DNA from 3 places in the Clostridium septicum genome. Region 2 is predicted to be linked to each of the others. Evidence: riboswitches for the same ligand, from Rfam matches in the RefSeq annotation. Region 2 holds a riboswitch; each other region holds the start of a gene.
The links. A riboswitch is a leader RNA that binds a small molecule or an ion and turns the genes downstream of it on or off. The one in region 2 is predicted to bind magnesium.
Positions count from the first base shown of each region.

Region 1: linked by a shared signal. The riboswitch ahead of mgtA (magnesium-translocating P-type ATPase) and the one ahead of CP523_RS03395 (P-type ATPase actuator domain-containing protein) in region 2 are both predicted to bind magnesium.
Region 3: linked by a shared signal. The riboswitch ahead of mgtE (magnesium transporter) and the one ahead of CP523_RS03395 (P-type ATPase actuator domain-containing protein) in region 2 are both predicted to bind magnesium.

Region 1 is NZ_CP023671.1:2,956,508-2,959,800, reverse strand. Features, by position in the region: gene mgtA (magnesium-translocating P-type ATPase) at 1-1,421, opposite strand, end outside; M-box (ykoK) riboswitch at 1,773-1,934, opposite strand; gene CP523_RS13670 (GGGtGRT protein) at 2,070-3,071, opposite strand; gene CP523_RS13665 (iron-sulfur cluster assembly scaffold protein) at 3,094-3,293, opposite strand, start outside.
Region 2 is NZ_CP023671.1:751,248-754,540, forward strand. Features, by position in the region: gene CP523_RS03385 (MATE family efflux transporter) at 1-6, shown strand, start outside; gene CP523_RS03390 (glycerophosphodiester phosphodiesterase) at 102-818, opposite strand; gene CP523_RS03395 (P-type ATPase actuator domain-containing protein) at 845-1,447, opposite strand; M-box (ykoK) riboswitch at 1,775-1,936, opposite strand; partial or broken gene CP523_RS03400 (SUV3 family DEAD/DEAH box RNA helicase) at 1,985-3,293, opposite strand, start outside.
Region 3 is NZ_CP023671.1:3,124,982-3,128,274, forward strand. Features, by position in the region: gene CP523_RS14400 (DNA topoisomerase III) at 1-1,531, shown strand, start outside; M-box (ykoK) riboswitch at 1,583-1,742, shown strand; gene mgtE (magnesium transporter) at 1,915-3,258, shown strand.

The DNA of each region.
Region 1 (3,293 bases), 1.2 Mb from region 2:
ATAGCTAATGTATTTTCTTTTATTTTTTCTGTAAGCTTTAATACCTCTCCATTAACTTCTACATAAGAGCAAATTCCAAGTATTTCTTCTACTGCTCCCTTTGTAACTAACTGTCTTTTTCCTCTTATAGCCTTTAATACAACTGACATTCTTCTTCTTGAAAAATCAAATGGAATTTCATCTACCTTTTCAAATTTCTTTTCATTATTATCACAGCCTAATTTCTTTCCAAATTCTAGGATTGCTACATCCATTAAATTTCTTAATCCTGTTTGATAATAGCTATTTAAATATGCATACCTTAATACTCTTAAATCTTCTTCTCCATTTACATTTAAATGCCTTTCAACTACTATTTTATCTAAAGTCAAAGTACCAGTTTTATCAGTACATAAAATATCCATAGCACCAAAATTTTGAATTGCATCTAATTTTTTAACTACAGTTTTCTTTTTTGCCATTGTAACTGCACCTTTTGCTAAATTAGTAGTAACAATCATAGGAAGCATTTCAGGTGTAAGACCTACTGCTATTGAAATTGCAAATAAGAAAGCTTGTAACCAATTACCTTTAGTTAAGCCATTAATTACAAAAACTATAGGTACCATTATCATCATAAATTTTATAAGGAGCATACTCACCTTTGTTACACCTTTTTCAAAACTTGTACTCTCTTCCTTGTTTACTATTTCATTTGCTATACTTCCAAAGTACGTATTATTACCTGTAGCTAAAACAATACCTATAGCACTTCCACTAATTATATTGGTTCCTAACAATAAAATATTATCTAAATCAGATAAAGCTATTCCCCTATCTCTTTCCCTTAAAATTGTAAACTTTTCTACTGGTTCTGATTCACCTGTTAAACTTGATTGACTAACAAAAAGATCTTTACATGAAATAATTCTCATATCGGCTGGAATCATATCCCCTGCTGAAAGATAAACTATATCTCCAGGAACAATATTAATCATATCTATTTCTTTTACTTCTTTATTCTTTCTTTTAACTGCTACTGTTGTTTTTACCATAGCCTTTAGTTTACTAGTGGCTTCCTCTGATTTACGTTCTTGAAAAAACTTTAAAATCGCACTTATAGTTACCATTGTTATTATAACTATAACTGCTTTAAAGCTTCTTTCATCTTTAGTTGCTATAATAACATCAGTAAAAATTGAAACTATAGCTAATGTTATCAATACTAAGTTAAAAGGATTTATAAAAGATTTTAAAAGTTCTGCATACCAAAGCTTTCTCTTTTGGTGAATAACTTCATTATATCCATATTTATTAATTCTATTTTTTACTTCTTCATTTGAAATTCCTTCTATATTTGTATTTAAAATATCATATAGAGTTTTATTACTCATCTTTCCATATTTAATTAAATTATTTGTTAATATTTTTTCTTTTAACATTTCTAGACCTCCATTACTAAATATTTTTAAATTCTTAAAAAAAGACAACAGTAAATAAAGCTAAAAAATTATCTTTTTTAACTAAAAACATAAGAAATTTAAAATTGGAATTATAGTAACTTTGGTAATAAAAATAATTTAGACATGAAAATAGAAATGTTTATTCGATGTGAAAAAGATTGATCTCCTATACTCTAAATCATCACTATCTTCAGATTTAAACTTCTTATTATTACCCGTGCTGCTATTTCCAGATTCCATTCTTTTTCACCTCCTAAATTTAATAAATAATATTAAAAATAAAAAAAACCCTGTCAAACTCAAACTTGACAAAGGTATAATACACTTATTACTTATACTTTCTCGTTCGAGTTTTAGCTCTGCAAGGCAATGTAATCGCATTAAGTTAAACCTTCTTTGTTCGGCAAAACCTGCTAACCAGTGAAAGATGTTTCCATCCTTTTACGGCAGCGACCCGTATCCTTGTAGTAACCTCACCTACCGAGGCCTATTTACTTTTACAATATTATACTATTCTTTACTTTCAAAAATGTCAATACTTTTTTAAATATTATAAATAATTAATAAAAAAAAAAAAAAATAGTACACATAATTTAAATATTATGTGTACTATAAATAAAAATTATATTACTTGCTCATTGCTTCTTCTATAGCAACTGAAACTGCAACTGTAGCTCCAACCATTGGGTTATTACCCATTCCGATAAGACCCATCATTTCAACGTGAGCTGGAACTGATGATGATCCTGCGAATTGTGCATCTGAGTGCATTCTTCCCATAGTATCAGTCATACCGTATGAAGCAGGACCTGCTGCCATGTTATCTGGATGAAGAGTTCTTCCAGTACCACCACCTGATGCAACTGAGAAGTACTTCTTACCTTGTTCTACGCATTCCTTCTTATATGTTCCAGCAACTGGATGTTGGAATCTTGTAGGGTTAGTTGAGTTACCAGTAATTGATACGTCAACTCCTTCGTGATGCATTATAGCAACACCTTCTCTAACGTCATCTGAACCGTAGCACTTAACTGCAGCTCTTGGTCCGTTTGAGTATGCTTTTTCTTTAACTATTTCTAATTTACCAGTCATGTAATCAAACTTAGTTTGAACATAAGTAAATCCGTTAATTCTTGAAATTATATAAGCAGCATCTTTTCCAAGACCGTTTAATATAACTCTTAAAGGTTCTTTTCTTACTTTGTTAGCTTTTTCAGCTATCTTTATAGCACCTTCAGCAGCAGCGAAGCTTTCGTGTCCTGCTAAGAATGCGAAGCATTTAGTTTCTTCTCTTAAAAGCATAGCTCCTAAGTTTCCGTGTCCTAAACCAACTTTTCTATCATCAGCAACTGATCCTGGGATACAGAATGCTTGTAGTCCTTCTCCTAGAGCTTCAGCAGCATCAGCAGCCTTTACACAGCCCTTCTTTATAGCTATAGCAGCACCTAAAGTGTAAGCCCACATAGCGTTTTCGAATGCGATTGGTTGAGTTGACTTAACGATATCATAAACGTTGATTCCCTTTTCGTCACATACAGCCTTAGCATCTTCTATTTTTTCCATTCCGTATTTCTTTAATACTGGAGTAATTTGGTTAATTCTTCTTTCATAACTTTCAAATAATGCCATGTTTCTATTCCTCCTTACAATATTATTTGTGTCTTGGATCTATAACTGTAACAGCGTCATCAAATCTTCCGTATTGTCCTGTAGCTTTAACTAAAGCTTCATTAGCATCCATTCCCTTAGCAATCATTTCCATCATCTTTCCTAAGTGAACAAATTTGTAACCGATGATTTCTCCATCAGCATCTAAAGCTGTTTCAGTTACATAACCTTCTGCCATTTCTA
Region 2 (3,293 bases):
TTTTAAAAAACATTTGATAAAACCATTTGATATATAAATTATATTTTTAACAAACTGAAAAGGATTATCGTACGATAATCCTTTTATATTTAAAGTCTAAATTATTTTCTTAATTCATATTTTAACTCATTTAATAACTCAATTTCATTGGTTATAATACTTGTAACACCAAACTCAATTGCCTTTTTCATATCTATTTTATTATTTATAGTGTACGGATTGACTTTAATATAATTTTCCTTTAACTCATTCATTATATTCTCATCAAATATAGAATAATAATACGGATGATAACACTCACACTTTATATTTTTCAAATATTCATGAACATTTACAAGTGTTGTTTCAGTTAATGCTCCTGTAATTATATTTTTATTTAATGCCTTAACCTTTAATAAACTGTAATGATTAAATGAAGATATAATTACTCTATTTTCAATATTATATTTTCTTATTAAATCTAAAACTATTTCCTCCAACCCATGATATTTTATTATACTATTTTTAAGTTCTATATTTAACACTTTTAAACTAGAATCTTTAAATAATATTATTAATTCCTCTAAAGTTGGAATTTCATGATTATTTTTACTTCTAAAAGACTTTAATTCATTTAAAGAATAATCCTTAACAAACCCTTTTCCATTCATAGTTCTCTCTAAAGTTTCATCATGAATTATAACTGGAATACCATCCTTTGATAACTGCACATCGGTTTCAATACCATCTGCTCCAAACTCTATAGCCTTTTTAAAAGCTATCATTGTATTTTCATCATATTTTCCACTATATCCTCTGTGAGAAATATTTAAAATCATTTCATATCCTTCTCTCTATAATAAAATTATGCCTCTAATAATTTTATCATATCTTTTATCCTAATTATTCCCTTTTTATTTTTTCTTTTTATTATAAAGTTAGATAGAGATTTATTTTTTGAATAGTAAGTGTTATTTCCAATTGCTATTACTATACCTAAAGCTGTTCCTTTTACAATTTCTGTTCCCTTCAAACATATATTATCTAATTCTGTTATTTTTTTATTTAGGTAATAATCTCCCCGTATATTCTCATGTTTCTTTACTAAAGTATCTCTTCCTGTTAACGTATACTCACTAATATATAAATTGTTACAATGTATAATTCTAACATCTGCTGGTACATATTCACCTATATTTAAATGTATTACATCTCCAATAGTTAAATATTCTACTGATACCAATATCTCTGCACCTTCTCTTGTTACTTTATAGTACTTTTTTTCTTTTATTTCTTTTAAGGAATTTTCTATTTTATTTTCTCCATATTTTTTTCTTCTTAATTCTGCTTCTTCATTACTAATTCCTCTTATACTAGTTTTCAAAATCCTATATACGTCATTTATATTTATTTTGCTAAACCTAATTAATTTATCTATTGATATATTGCTATTTCTTCCGTTAACCATACCCATACCTCCCAAATTACAATAGTAAATAAATATAACTTTTAACATTACTTTATTAAACCATTTTAGAGATTATCTTAGATTATACTTAAGAAATAGTAGATGCTATAAAGATTAAAGGTTCTAGAAATTTAGGCTAGGAATTTTCTACCTTGGAAGAATAGACCTTACTTCCATTTCTTTGATGAACTATATATTTTAAACGCTCTCCACTATCACTCTCTAAAATGTACTCTGGTTCCATTCTTCCACCTCCAAAAATATATTTCTTTATAAAAAATAAACCCTTGTTTGTACTTGAACAAACAAGGGTATTATTTAACTAATAAATACACTTTCTCGTTCAAGTTTTAGCTCTTTAAGGCAATGAAATTGAATTAAATTAAACCTTCTTTGTTCGGTAAAATTTGCTAACCAGCTTAGAGTGTTTCCACTCTTTCACGGTATCAATCCGTATCCTTAAAGTAACCTCACCTACCGAGGATTATTTTATTTATAGTTTATTATATTTAAAATTGTTAAATTTGTGACTATTTCTTAAATCCTTAATAATATTTTGTTAATCTCATCACTTACCTGTAATCTCTCTTTATATATCCAGTTTACATCAAAATCTAAACCAAATATTTTACAAAAAGAATAATACATATTTATTCTTTGATAATAACATTCTAATTCATCTAAATTTCCCTTATAACATTGTGGTTTTGTAATAGTTTTATTTTTAATTACAAATAATTCTTCTACATAATCTAAAAATGTGTCCATAAGTTCATTTTTTGAAACATCAAAAGGTACCTTTAATAACTCCCATTGAATACTTTCTTTAAGCTTATATCTTTTAATATTTTCTAAGATTATTAGATATTCATTTATATCCATTTTTCTATAAAAATCAACCTTTTCCTCTCTAGTTGCCCATAAGGCCAGCTTTTCATTTAAAGGTAGTCCCTGTACTTTTAAAATAGCTTCAGATGGACCTACTACAGCCTCTTTTATTACTCTATCATTTTCTTGTAGCTTTTCTTTGATAAATTTTTGATTATCTCTAACTGTAGCAACATAGCCTACTTCATATATTCCTTTTCTTCCTGCTCTACCTGCAACCTGTTTAACTTCCTGTGATGTTAAAGGTCTTATTTCTTCTCCATCAAACTTTTGCAAATCTAGAAATATTATTCTTTTTATTGGAAGATTTACACCCATTCCAATAGCATCCGTTGTAATTAATATTTTATTCTCTTTATTTATAAATTGATCATATTGCTTTCTTCTAACCTCTGGAGGTAAATCTCCATATATTATACTTGCTTTTATTCCCAAATTAGAATACTGCTCTGCTAAACTTAAAACCTTCTTTTTAGAAAATACAACTATTGCATCTCCTGCGTCTGCCTCAACATTATTAAAGTTTCTATTTTCAACTTCTAAAGGTATATTTCTTTTATACTCCTTAAATTCATAATCATCGCCACAATCCTCTATTATCTTTTCTAGTATTTCCTTTGCATTTAATGCTCCACAAATATGAATTTCATTACATCTTAATCCTAATAATGCTCTACTCCAAGCTGCTCCCCTTTGTGAATCATCAATCATTTGAATTTCATCGATTATAGCAATATCATACTCCTCATTTAAATTTACCTTTTCTATTGTACATGATATATGAGTAGCATTATTATTAATTAATTCTTCTTCTCCGGTTAATAAATTACATACTACTCCTTCATTATTTAATTTCTCATAATTTTCTAAAGCTAATATTCTAAGTGGAGATAAATATATTCCCTTTTTAGCACTTTTAAGCCTTTCCATAGCAGTATAAGTTTTTCCTGTATTCGTT
Region 3 (3,293 bases), 1.0 Mb from region 2:
TGTAAAAACAGATAAATGTAAATTTACGTGGGTTAATAAAGATAATAATGGAAGAATTTTCGACTTAGAATTTAGTAAAAAGGTTGAAGCTAAACTTAAAGATGCAGATGTAAATATAGTAAATGTTAATAGCAAGGATAAAAAAGTTTATCCTAAACCACTTTATGATTTAACAGAACTTCAAAGAGATTGTAATAGACTTTGGGGATTTTCTGCAAAACAAACTTTAAATGTAATGCAAAGGTTATATGAAAATTATAAGGTTTTAACATATCCAAGAACAGATTCAAGATATATTACAACAGATATAGTAGGAACCTTAAAAGATAGAATAAAAGCAGTAGGGATTGGAGAATATAGAGGAATTTGTGAAAATCTTTTAAAGAAAGATATCAAAGGAAATAAGAGTTTTGTAGATAATTCAAAAGTGTCTGATCACCATGCTATAATTCCAACAGAAGAAAGAGGAAACTTAGCTCTTTTAAGCTCAGAAGAAAGAAAGGTTTATGAATTAGTAGTAAAAAGATTTTTAAGCCACCTTATGTCAGCTTATGTTTATGTGGAAACTACTTTAGAAGGTGAAGCTAATGGAGAAAGACTTTTAGCTAAAGGAAAGGTAGAAAAGGATAAGGGATGGAAGAGACTTTATGATAAAGTAGATGAAGATGAATCTTCAGATGATATAAAAGAGCAAACTCTTCCTGTTATAAATAAAGGAGAAGTTTTAAAAATTAAAAATGTAGAAGTTAAAAAGAACTTTACAACAGCACCATCTAGATTTAATGAAGCTACATTACTTTCAGCAATGGAAAATCCACAAAAGTATGTTAATGTAGATAAAGCCTCAGCTAAAACATTAAACGAAACAGGGGGACTTGGAACAGTTGCAACAAGAGCTGACATAATAGAAAAGCTATTTAATTCTTTTGTTATAGAGAAAAGAGGAAAGGAGATATATCCAACTTCAAAAGGAAAGCAATTGATAGAATTAGTTCCAAATGACTTAAAATCACCATTATTAACAGCTAAATGGGAAAAAAGATTAGATGAAATAAGTAAGGGAAAAGCTGATTCATATCAATTTATAAAAGAAATGAGAAATTATTCAAAAGCTTTAGTTGAAGATGTAAAAATAGCTAATAGCAAATTTGTTCATGATAATAAAACAGGAAAGAAATGTCCAAATTGCGGTAAATACCTTCTTGAAGTAAAAGGGAAAAATGGAATAATGAATGTCTGCCAAGATAGAGAGTGTGGATATAGAGAAAGTGTAAGTAGAAATACTAATGCAAGATGTCCTGAATGTAAAAAGAAATTAGAACTTAGAGGACATGGAGACGGTCAAATATATGTATGTCCAAATACTAATTGCACGTTTAGAGAAAAGGCATCAGTATTTAATAAGCGATTTGATAAAAAATCAGATAAAATGAATAAAAGAGAAGTTAATAATATAATGAGAAAAATGAAGAAGGAAGCAGAAGAGGATATAAATAATCCATTTGCAGATCTTTTAAAAAATTTAAAGTAAAAAATATATTGACATATTATATTTAGTTGTGTAAGATTAGTTAGTCAATAAAATAAAAATTGTTAGGTGAGGCTCCTATAAGGAAATATGTTGCTGCCCAGAAAAATCTAGAGATTCCAATGGGTTAACAGAAATCATCGCTAAGGTGATTTTTAATGTAACTGACATTTTGTCTACGCTTTATAGTGCTAAAGCTCTACGAGTTAAAAAGAAGTTACAAGACTTTTTGTGTAGAGCAAAAAGTCTTTTTTTATTTGAATTTCTAAGGAGGTGGTATTAATGGATTCGTATCTGGGGAAAATTTTAAAGACAATTAAATATTGGGGAGAATCTATTTATACCACGTATAATTTAATATCCCTATACTAAAAAGGGGAAAAGTTATGAAATTAGAAATGAATAAGAATGAATTAAGAAGATTTTTATTACATGCACCTCAAGATAAGGTTATGAAATATATAGAAGGTGCTCATCCAGTAGATATACTAGATGTATTAAGAGAAAATATAGATGAAAGAAAAGATATATTAAATAGATTATCAGAGAAATTTATAGCATCTATTATAGATGAAGCTGATGCAGAAGAAAAATATCATATACTTATGGAATTTTCAGAAAATAAGCAGAAAAATATTGTTGAAGAAATGTCATCAGATGAATTAACTGATTTACTTGGAATATTAGATGAAAGTCAAGCAAATAAAATTTTAGCTAAAATGACAGCAGAAGATGCAAGAATGGTTCGCCAACTTTTAAGCTATGATCCAGATACAGCTGCAGGTATAATGGCTACAGAGTTTATATCAGTAAAAGATAATATGACAGTTAGAGAAACTTTAAAATATTTGCAAGAAACATCTAAAGAAGCAGAAAATATATATGATTTATATGTAATTGATTCTTTAGATAAGTTAAAAGGTGTAGTTTCACTAAGAGATATAGTTACTAGTAATTTTGACACTTTAATTTCAGATATAGTTCAAGAAAATTTAGTAAGTATTCCTTATGATATGGATCAAGAAGAAGTTGGACATATATTTGAAAAATATGGTTATTTAACAATTCCAGTTGTAGATACTTTTAATAGACTTTTAGGTATAGTAACAGTAGATGATGTAATGCAAATTTTAAGGGATGAAAATACAGAAGATATTCATCGTCTTGGAGGCGTAGCAGAAGGTGAAAAAATTAATGGAACATTATCAGAATCTGTTAAAAGTAGATTGCCATGGTTATTTATAAATCTTTTAACTGCTATACTAGCTTCTTCAATAGTTGGAATATTTGAAGGAACTATTGAAAAAGTTGTTTCATTAGCAACATTTATGCCTATAGTTGCAGGTATGGGAGGAAATGCTGGTACTCAAACTTTAACAATAATAGTTAGAGGATTAGCTTTAGGAGAGTTAAATTATAAAAATGTAAAACGTGTTTTATTTAAAGAAATTGGAATTGGTGTTATTACTGGACTAGTAATAGGATTGTTAATTGCAATTCTAGGATATATATGGGAAGGAAAAGTTATATTTGGAGTTGTAATAGGAATTGCCATGCTTTTAAATATGATTATTGCAACTATTTCAGGTTTCCTAGTACCTGTTATATTAAAGAAACTTAAAGTAGACCCAGCCTTAGCATCATCAGTGTTTGTTACTACATTTACAGATGTATTAGGATTTTTCTTCTTCCTAGGCTTAGCAACAGTATTTATTGGTTATTTAATGTAAATATTATACAATTTACATTGATACATAAATATAGT